Regions from separate parts of the Agrobacterium sp. SORGH_AS 787 genome, predicted to be linked through region 2. Evidence: predicted binding sites of a transcription regulator. Region 2 holds the regulator's gene; the other holds the start of a gene.
The links. Region 2 encodes HrcA, which represses chaperone genes, less so after heat shock. Its sites were predicted from a motif close to GTTAGCACTCNCNNNNNGNGAGTGCTAAC; they were not measured.
Positions count from the first base shown of each region.

Region 1 (4,421 bases), 370 kb from region 2:
CTCCGGTCTGAGCGTTGTAACCGAAGTTGTCGTCAGCCTTGTCGAGAACCTTGCCAACAACGATCGAAGCTTCGTCACCGGCATTGTCTGCGATCTGGCGAACCAGCGACTGCAGAGCGCGGCGAACGATGTTGATGCCAGCTTCCTGGTCGTCGTTCACACCCTTGACGGTGATCTTCTGAGCGGAACGAAGCAGAGCGGTACCACCGCCAGCAACGATGCCTTCCTGAACAGCAGCGCGAGTTGCGTTCAGAGCGTCGTCGATACGGTCCTTGCGCTCCTTCACTTCAACTTCCGTTGCACCGCCGACGCGGATGACGGCAACGCCACCAGCGAGCTTGGCAAGGCGTTCCTGCAGCTTTTCGCGGTCGTAATCGGAAGAGGTCTCTTCGATCTGAGCCTTGATCTGGGCAACGCGGCCTTCGATGTCGGTCTTCTGGCCGGAGCCGTCAACGATCGTGGTGTTTTCCTTGGAGATGGAAACCTTCTTGGCCTTGCCGAGCATGTCGAGGGTAACATTTTCGAGCTTGATGCCGAGGTCTTCGGAGATCACCGTACCACCGGTCAGGATCGCGATGTCTTCCAGCATGGCCTTGCGGCGGTCGCCGAAGCCAGGAGCCTTGACGGCAGCGATCTTGAGGCCGCCACGCAGCTTGTTGACGACGAGCGTTGCAAGAGCTTCGCCTTCGACGTCTTCAGCGATGATGACGAGCGGCTTGCCGGTCTGAACGACAGCTTCGAGAACCGGAAGCATGGCCTGCAGGTTGGAGAGCTTCTTCTCGTGAAGGAGAATGTAAGCGTCTTCCAGATCAGCAACCATCTTTTCAGGGTTGGTTACGAAGTAAGGCGACAGGTAGCCGCGGTCGAACTGCATGCCTTCGACGACTTCGAGTTCGGTTTCAGCAGTCTTGGCTTCTTCGACGGTGATGACGCCTTCGTTGCCGACCTTCTGCATGGCTTCCGCGATGTCGCGGCCAACCTGCGTGTCGCCGTTAGCGGAGATCGTACCAACCTGAGCAACTTCCTCAGAGGTGTTGATCTTCTTTGCCTTGGCCTGCAGGTCCTTGACGACTTCAGCAACGGCCAGATCGATACCGCGCTTCAGGTCCATCGGGTTCATGCCGGCGGCAACAGCCTTCTGGCCTTCGCGAACGATCGCCTGGGCAAGAACGGTTGCAGTCGTGGTGCCGTCACCAGCGATGTCGTTGGTCTTCGAAGCAACTTCGCGGACCATCTGTGCGCCCATGTTCTCGAACTTGTCTTCCAGTTCGATTTCCTTGGCGACGGAAACGCCGTCCTTGGTGATGCGCGGTGCGCCGAAGGACTTGTCGATAACAACGTTACGACCCTTCGGGCCGAGCGTGACCTTCACTGCGTCAGCGAGAACGTCGACGCCCTTGAGCATCTTTTCGCGCGCCGAGCGGCCGAATTTTACTTCTTTGGCTGCCATGTTTCAAAACTCCTGGTTTCGAATGACCGGAACAATGTCCGGCTTCAGATTACGGAAATGCGGAAGGCGGCTAAATCAGCCGATAATGCCCATAATGTCGGCTTCCTTCATGATGAGAAGGTCTTCGCCGTCGAGCTTGACTTCCGTGCCGGACCACTTGCCGAACAGGATGCGGTCGCCGACCTTGACGTCGAGAGCGACGATCTTGCCAGACTCGTCACGTGCGCCGGAGCCGACGGCGACGATTTCGCCTTCCTGCGGCTTTTCCTTGGCGGTATCAGGAATGATGATGCCGCCCTTGGTCTTAGCTTCAGACTCAACGCGACGAACGACGACGCGGTCGTGCAGTGGGCGGAAATTGGTGCTTGCCATTGTCTATTCCCTCGATCAAATGACATTCGCGGATCGGATACGATCACGCTTGGATTAATGTTAGCACTCTCATTTGCCGAGTGCTAGCGAGAGTGAGATAAGCAGGGCGTCAGGGACTGTCAAGAACGGCCTGTCGGAAAAATTTCACGTAAAATGGTTACTGCGGTTGCATGACAGATTTTTTATGCCGTGAACCATCCTGCATCCATCCGACCTTGTCCGAGCTCTTTTTGGTTTTCGGCCGCGTCGGCCTTTTGAGCTTTGGCGGACCAGCCGGGCAGATTGGCATGATGCACCGCGTGCTGGTCGATGAGAAACGCTGGCTCTCCGAGGAGCGCTTCCTGCACGCGCTCAATTACTGCATGCTTCTTCCCGGACCGGAGGCGCAGCAACTGGCAACCTATGCCGGATGGCTGCTGCATGGCAGACGAGGCGGCATCATTGCCGGTACACTCTTCATCCTGCCCGGCTTTCTCGTCATCGTGGCGCTCGCAGCGGCTTATGCGCTCTATCAGGATACACACTGGCTCCCCGCACTCCTCTTCGGGCTGAAGGCGGGCGTGCTTGCCATCGTCATCGAAGCGTTGCTGCGGGTGGGGAAGCGTGCCTTGAAGAGCCGCTTCCTCGTCGGTGTTGCGGCTGCCGCCTTCATAGCCCTGTTCTTTTTCGCCATTCCCTTTCCGCTCGTTATTCTCGCCGCTGGTGTTGCTGGCTTTCTCAAAGCGCGGGGAGGACCTTCGGTAAAACCTGACGAGGGCAGCAAGTCGCCATCTCTTCTGCGCCAACTCCGAGGCGTCTTGGTCGGCATTCTGATTTGGCAGATGCCGTTCCTGCTATGCTGGCTTGTGGCGGCGCCGAGTTCACTCTTGGAATTGCAGGAGTTCTTCTCACGGCTCGCGGTCGTCACCTTTGGTGGCGCCTATGCGGTTCTTGCCTATGTGGCGCAGGTTGCGGTGGAAACCCATGGCTGGATGACGGCAAGCGAGATGCTGGATGGCCTGGCGCTCGCCGAGGCGACACCTGGACCGCTCGTTCTGGTCCTTTCCTATATCGGCTTTCTTGCAGCCTTCCGGCATCCGGGCATGCTCGATCCCATGCTGGCCGGCGTACTGGGGGCAAGCATTGCCGCCTGGGCAACCTTCGTTCCGAGCTTCATCTTCATTTTTCTCGGCGCGCCCTATGTCGAGCGTTTGAAAGACAATGCGGCTTTGTCCGGCGCCCTGTCTGCTATTACCGGCGCTGTCGTGGGCGTCATCCTCAATCTTTCAGTCTGGTTCGGCCTGCATGTGCTTTTCGGAAAAGTCGATCGGGTTGAACTGCTTCCCCAGATCAATTTCGGCATGTCACTGCCGGACTGGAGCACGCTTGACCTCGTATCGCTTGCGCTCTTCGTGGTCTCGGCCATCATGCTGTTTCGCCTGAAACTCGGCATGGTGCCAGTTCTTTGCGTCTGTGTCGCGGCGGGTTTCATCAGGCTTTGGCTCGGTTGAGCCACCAGCGATTGGCCCTGGCCTGTTGTCTTTTTCGCTTGCCATCGCAACCGGCCTTTGCGATGTCACGAGCTTGAAAATGATAGAAAGAGTTGGAAGATTCATGGCGCACCGCATTGCCACCCTTGGCGACATCACCTCCCAGTTCGATGTCATTCTCTCCGATGTGTGGGGGGTGCTGCACAATGGTGTAACCGCTTTCCCTGCGGCCGGTGTCGCATTGGCCGAGGCGCGTAAGAACGGCAAGACTGTCGTTCTCATCACCAATTCCCCGCGTCCGGCTGTCGGCGTCATTCCTCAGCTGCGCGCGCTCGGCGTGCCAGATGAGGCCTATGACCGCATCGTCACGTCGGGCGACGTGACGCGGGAACTGATAGCCGAAGGACCGAAGAAGGTCTTCCTGCTCGGCCCCGAACGAGATATGCCCCTATTCGATGGTCTCGACGTTACAGTCGTCGGTGAAAGCGACGCGGAAGCTGTTGTCTGCACCGGTTTCTTCGATGATGAGACTGAAACGCCGGAAGATTATACCGAGATGCTGAAGGGCTTCGTCGCCCGTTCCGCACCCATGATCTGCGCCAATCCGGACCTTGTGGTCGAGCGCGGCGAACGCATCATCCCCTGTGCAGGCGCGATGGCGGTTTATTTCGAGCAGCTGGGCGGCGAAGTCCGTATTGCCGGCAAGCCGCATGCGCCGATCTACGAGGCCTGCTTTGCCGCGGCAAAGGACGTGCGCGGCGAGTTCAGCAAGGACCGCGTTCTGGCAATCGGCGACGGCATGCCGACCGACGTCAAAGGCGCCATCTCCGCCGGTCTCGATCTCCTCTATATCAGCGGCGGTATCCACGCGGCTGAATACACCTTGAATGGCGAGATCGATGAAGCGCTGCTCAACAGCTACCTGAAGAGCCAGAATGCAGCACCCGGCTGGTGGATGCCGCGTCTGGCCTAGAAAGTCTCCAATGACCGTGTTCCATCGCAACGAGAAGAAAGAACCGCTCCCGGATGCATTGAAGGGTGGCGTGGTCGCCATCGGCAATTTCGATGGTGTTCATCGCGGCCATCGCGCCGTTCTGGATCAGGCGCTGGAGCTTGCAAGATCGCGCGGC
Region 1 is NZ_JAUTBG010000002.1:1,574,873-1,579,293, forward strand. It holds gene groL (chaperonin GroEL) at 1-1,450, opposite strand, end outside; gene groES (co-chaperone GroES) at 1,526-1,822, opposite strand; gene chrA (chromate efflux transporter) at 1,993-3,312, shown strand; gene QE435_RS16820 (TIGR01459 family HAD-type hydrolase) at 3,416-4,264, shown strand; gene QE435_RS16825 (bifunctional riboflavin kinase/FAD synthetase) at 4,275-4,421, shown strand, end outside.
Region 1: a site for HrcA is predicted at 1,882-1,910, ahead of groES (co-chaperone GroES). Genes of this name have one in related genera too.

Region 2 (4,421 bases):
CCGAGAGGGCCGATCAGTTCGGCGATCTCGGCGATCTTGCCCTTGTTGTGGCTGGCAACGACGATGGTTCTCGTATCAAGTTTGCGCATGGTCTTGGTCCCGTTCAGGCAATCGCCTGCTTCTGCATCTCGACGAGTTCCGCACAGCCCGCCTTGGCAAGACTAAGCAGCGTCAGAAATTCTTCTTCCGAGAAAGGCTTGCCTTCGGCTGTGCCCTGAATTTCAACGATGCCGCCGGAGCCGGTGATGACGAAATTGGCGTCGGTCTCTGCAGAAGAGTCTTCCAGGTAATCGAGATCGATCACTGGTTGATTGGCGAAGATGCCGCAGGAGATGGCGGCGATGTGGTCCTTCAGAACCTTTTCGACCTTCAGCATATTGCGGCTTTCCATCCACTTCAGGCAGTCATGAAGGGCAATCCATGCACCCGTGATGGAGGCGGTGCGCGTACCGCCATCGGCCTGGATGACGTCGCAGTCGATGCTGATCTGACGTTCGCCAAGTGCTTGCAGATCGACGACGGCACGCAGCGAGCGGCCGATGAGGCGCTGGATTTCCTGCGTTCTGCCGCCCTGCTTACCGGACGATGCTTCGCGCTTCATCCGCTCGTTGGTGGAGCGGGGAAGCATGCCGTATTCGGCTGTGACCCAGCCCTTGCCGCTGTTGCGCAGCCACGGTGGCGTCTTGTCTTCGAGGCTCGCCGTCACCAGAACATGCGTATCGCCGAATTTGACGAGACAGGAGCCTTCGGCATGCTTGGAGAAGTTGCGCTCGAAGGAGACCTTGCGCATCTGGTCGGTTTTTCTGCCTGAGGGCCGCATATCGTTTCTCTCCGTCTCTTAACTTCCCGCCTTCTAAGGTCAGGGCGACGCTTTTGCAAAGGAAAAGCGGAAGAACAGGGCCTATAGCCGAATTTCCATTTTCACTTGGAAGACCGAGTGACTATATTCAAGACAGTCAAAAACAGCTTGGGGAATAACAAGCGGCATGGGCATAACTCCTCCTATTAGTAGAGAGCCGGGTGCGCTTCTGGATGATCGCTCGCGCGAAATCTTCCGGCGTATTGTCGAAGGCTATCTGGAAACGGGCGAACCGCTCGGTTCGCGCAGTCTCTCGCGCCTGCTTCCCATGTCGCTGTCGCCTGCCTCCGTGCGCAATGTCATGAGCGATCTGGAGGAACTCGGCCTCATTTATTCGCCCCATGTCAGCGCCGGACGCCTGCCGACCCAGACCGGTCTTCGCTTTTTTGTCGATGCCTTCATGCAGGTGGGCGAACTGCCTGAGGCCGAGCGTGCCAATATCGATCGTCAGATCGGCCCGATCTCCGGGCGCGAACAGTCTCTCGAAGGCCTGCTGTATGAAGCAAGCAGCATGCTCTCGGGCATGTCGCGCGGAGCTGGCTTGGTGCTGACCGCCAAGAACGATGCCGTGCTCAAACATGTAGAGTTCATCCGGCTCGAGCCCACCAAGGGTCTCGCCATTCTGGTCGGTGACCACAATCAGGTCGAAAACCGCATCATTGAGCTGCCGTCCGGCATCACCTCCTCGCAACTGACGGAGGCGGCCAACTTCATCAATGCGCATCTCGGTGGCCAGACGCTGCCCGAGCTTCGCAGCCAGATAGCACGACAGAAGAACGAACTTCAAAGCGCGCTGAGCACGCTGGCACAGGATCTGGTAGAGCGGGGGCTTGCCGTCTGGTCCGGCGACAATGAGGAAGGCAAGCTTGGACGTCTCATCGTTCGCGGTCGCTCCAATCTCCTCGAGGGCCTAGCCGGCGAAGAGGACATCGACCGCGTTCGGCTTCTCTTTGATGATCTGGAGCGCAAGGAGAACCTGATCGAGATCCTCAATCTGGCTGAAACGGGCTCGGGTGTGCGAATTTTCATCGGCTCGGAGAACAAGCTGTTTTCGCTTTCGGGCTCGTCACTGATCGTCGCGCCCTATAAGGATGACGAGAACCGGGTGGTGGGCGCTGTCGGCGTCATCGGCCCGACGCGGCTCAACTATTCCCGCATCGTGCCCATGGTGGATTACACCGCCCAGATCATGGCGCGTCTTTCCACCAAGCGACGCTGACCGCGACGCTCGCTTGAAAAATCGCTCCTTTTTCCCGTAAGCCTTGATTTTTGCATGGCAAAGCTCGATATCGGGCTCAATCTCATTGCAAGCCACACGACATATAATCTGGAGAACGTCATGACTGATGACACCAACAAGACCGGACCTGACGCAGGCGCTGCCGAAGAAGCAGTGGAAGCGACGACGGCGGACAATGCGGTGCCGGAGCAGGCAGAACCCGATCCGGTGGATGTGCTGAAAGCCGAGAATGCCGATCTTCGCGACAAGTTTCTGCGCCTGGCAGCCGAAATGGACAATCTCCGTCGCCGTACTGAACGCGATGTGAAAGATGCGAAAGCCTATTCGGTTGCGGGCTTTGCGCGCGACATGCTGGCCGTCTCCGACAATCTTCGTCGCGCGCTAGACACGATTCCCGAAGAGCTGAAGGCAAGCGCTGAAGCCAATATCAAGGGCCTGATCGAAGGCGTCGACATGACCGAGCGTTCCATGCTCTCCGCGCTTGAACGTCATGGTGTGAAGAAGATCGACGCCGAAGGCCAGAAGTTCGATCCGAACTTCCACCAGGCCATGTTCGAAATCCCAAACACCACCGTTCCGAACAACACCGTCGTTCAGGTGGTGCAGGCTGGTTTCACCATCGGTGACCGCGTTCTGCGTCCAGCCATGGTCGGCGTTGCCAAGGGCGGCCCTAAGGTTGAAACGCCGGCAGGTGCTGAGCCCGGCACAAGCGGTCTGAATGAGAAGGACGCCTGAAAGCGTTCTTCGTCTTCATCTGACCAATAGGACAAAGGCCCGGATATCTGATCGATATCCGGGCCTTTGTTTTACAGCATCGGCCCGAAAATCGGACTCGCTTTTCGGAAAGCACGATGCCTAGATTCAAAAATGTAAAACGCCGTGCGTCCAATAGGACGCACGGCGCTTTAAACGTCGAGGCACTCTTCGCGTGAACCGAAACTTGGCGTTCAGGCCGCGTTCACCTGCTCCTGGTTAAGAAAGGTGTAGATCGCCGTGTCGGAATCGGTCGCGCGCAGTTTCGCTACCAGTTCCGGGTCGCGCAGAACGCGGGCAATCCGCGACAGGGCCTTCAGGTGGTCGGCGCCAGCACCTTCCGGTGCGAGCAGAAGAAACACGAGATCGACCGGCTGGTCGTCGAGCGCTTCGAAATCGACGGGCGTTTCAAGGCGTGCGAAGACGCCGGTAATGGAGGAGATGCTGCTAAGTTTCCCATGAGGAATAGCAATGCCGTGACCGACGCCGGTGGAGCCGAGCCGCTCACGCTGCAAGATGACGTCGAATACGTCCCGCTCGGACACCCCGGTAATACGGGACGCCTTTGCTGCCAGTTCCTGAAGGAGTTGCTTCTTGGAATTGACCTTTAGCGCGGGAATAATCGCATCTTGGTGCAGCAAATCTGCCAATGCCATTTCTTTTTCCTTCATGCCATCGAGACGAACCGGAAGACGCTTGGGGGCGCCTTCCGGGTCTTTAGACTTCAGCTCTTGATCATCGTCGCGTCGACCCAGCCGATGTTTCCATCGTTGCGCCGGTAGACGATGTTGAGTTCCTTCGACGGGCTGCGGAATAGCAGGACTGGCTCATCGGTCATATCGAGAGCCATGACTGCGCTTGCAACCGTCATGGTTTTGATCTGTTTGGACGTCTCGGCCACGATCGTTGGCGCGAAATCCTCCGCGATTTCCTCATCCTCATCCGGGACCGCGTCCATCACCCTGTAGGCGACTTCCTCATCGATCCCCTTTGAAGCTGAACCGTTATGGTGATCCTTGAGCCTGCGCTTGTAACGACGCAGGCGCTTTTCAATACGCTCTGCCGCCGCATCGAAGCTGGCTTGCGGATCGTTGGCCTGTCCTGCCGCGTGCAGAACGACCCCGGTATCGAGGTGGATCTTGCAATCCGCAGCAAAAAGCTGGCCGGACTTCGCGACCGTCACCTGGCCGGAATACCCCCCATCGAAGTATTTGGTAACGGCTTGGCTTATATTGTCCTCGATCTTTTGACGGAAAGACTCGCCCACATCCATATGTTTACCAGATACACGCACACTCATGGAATTTTTCCTTTTTCAGTGATTTGCGTATACCAGCTTACGTCAAGCTGAGCGCTCATCCAAGCGTTTCGCGACCTCTTTCGTCCCTTTGCAGGCGAATGCCGCCATACGTGGAACACAACTCTCTCGCCAGACCCCCGTCTTATCTGCGGCGAGCTTCTAGCCTTGTCGACAAGGCAAGTCAATTGTCAATCTTAAGTATTTGTAAACTATAAAAGAATGGCTCAAGCTGAAGCCATGCGGGCCATCGCTTTTTTCTCCCGACGGCG
Region 2 is NZ_JAUTBG010000002.1:1,204,927-1,209,347, forward strand. It holds gene rdgB (RdgB/HAM1 family non-canonical purine NTP pyrophosphatase) at 1-89, opposite strand, end outside; gene rph (ribonuclease PH) at 104-820, opposite strand; gene hrcA (heat-inducible transcriptional repressor HrcA) at 987-2,078, shown strand; gene grpE (nucleotide exchange factor GrpE) at 2,199-2,834, shown strand; gene ptsN (PTS IIA-like nitrogen regulatory protein PtsN) at 3,047-3,508, opposite strand; gene raiA (ribosome-associated translation inhibitor RaiA) at 3,577-4,152, opposite strand; gene rpoN (RNA polymerase factor sigma-54) at 4,377-4,421, opposite strand, start outside.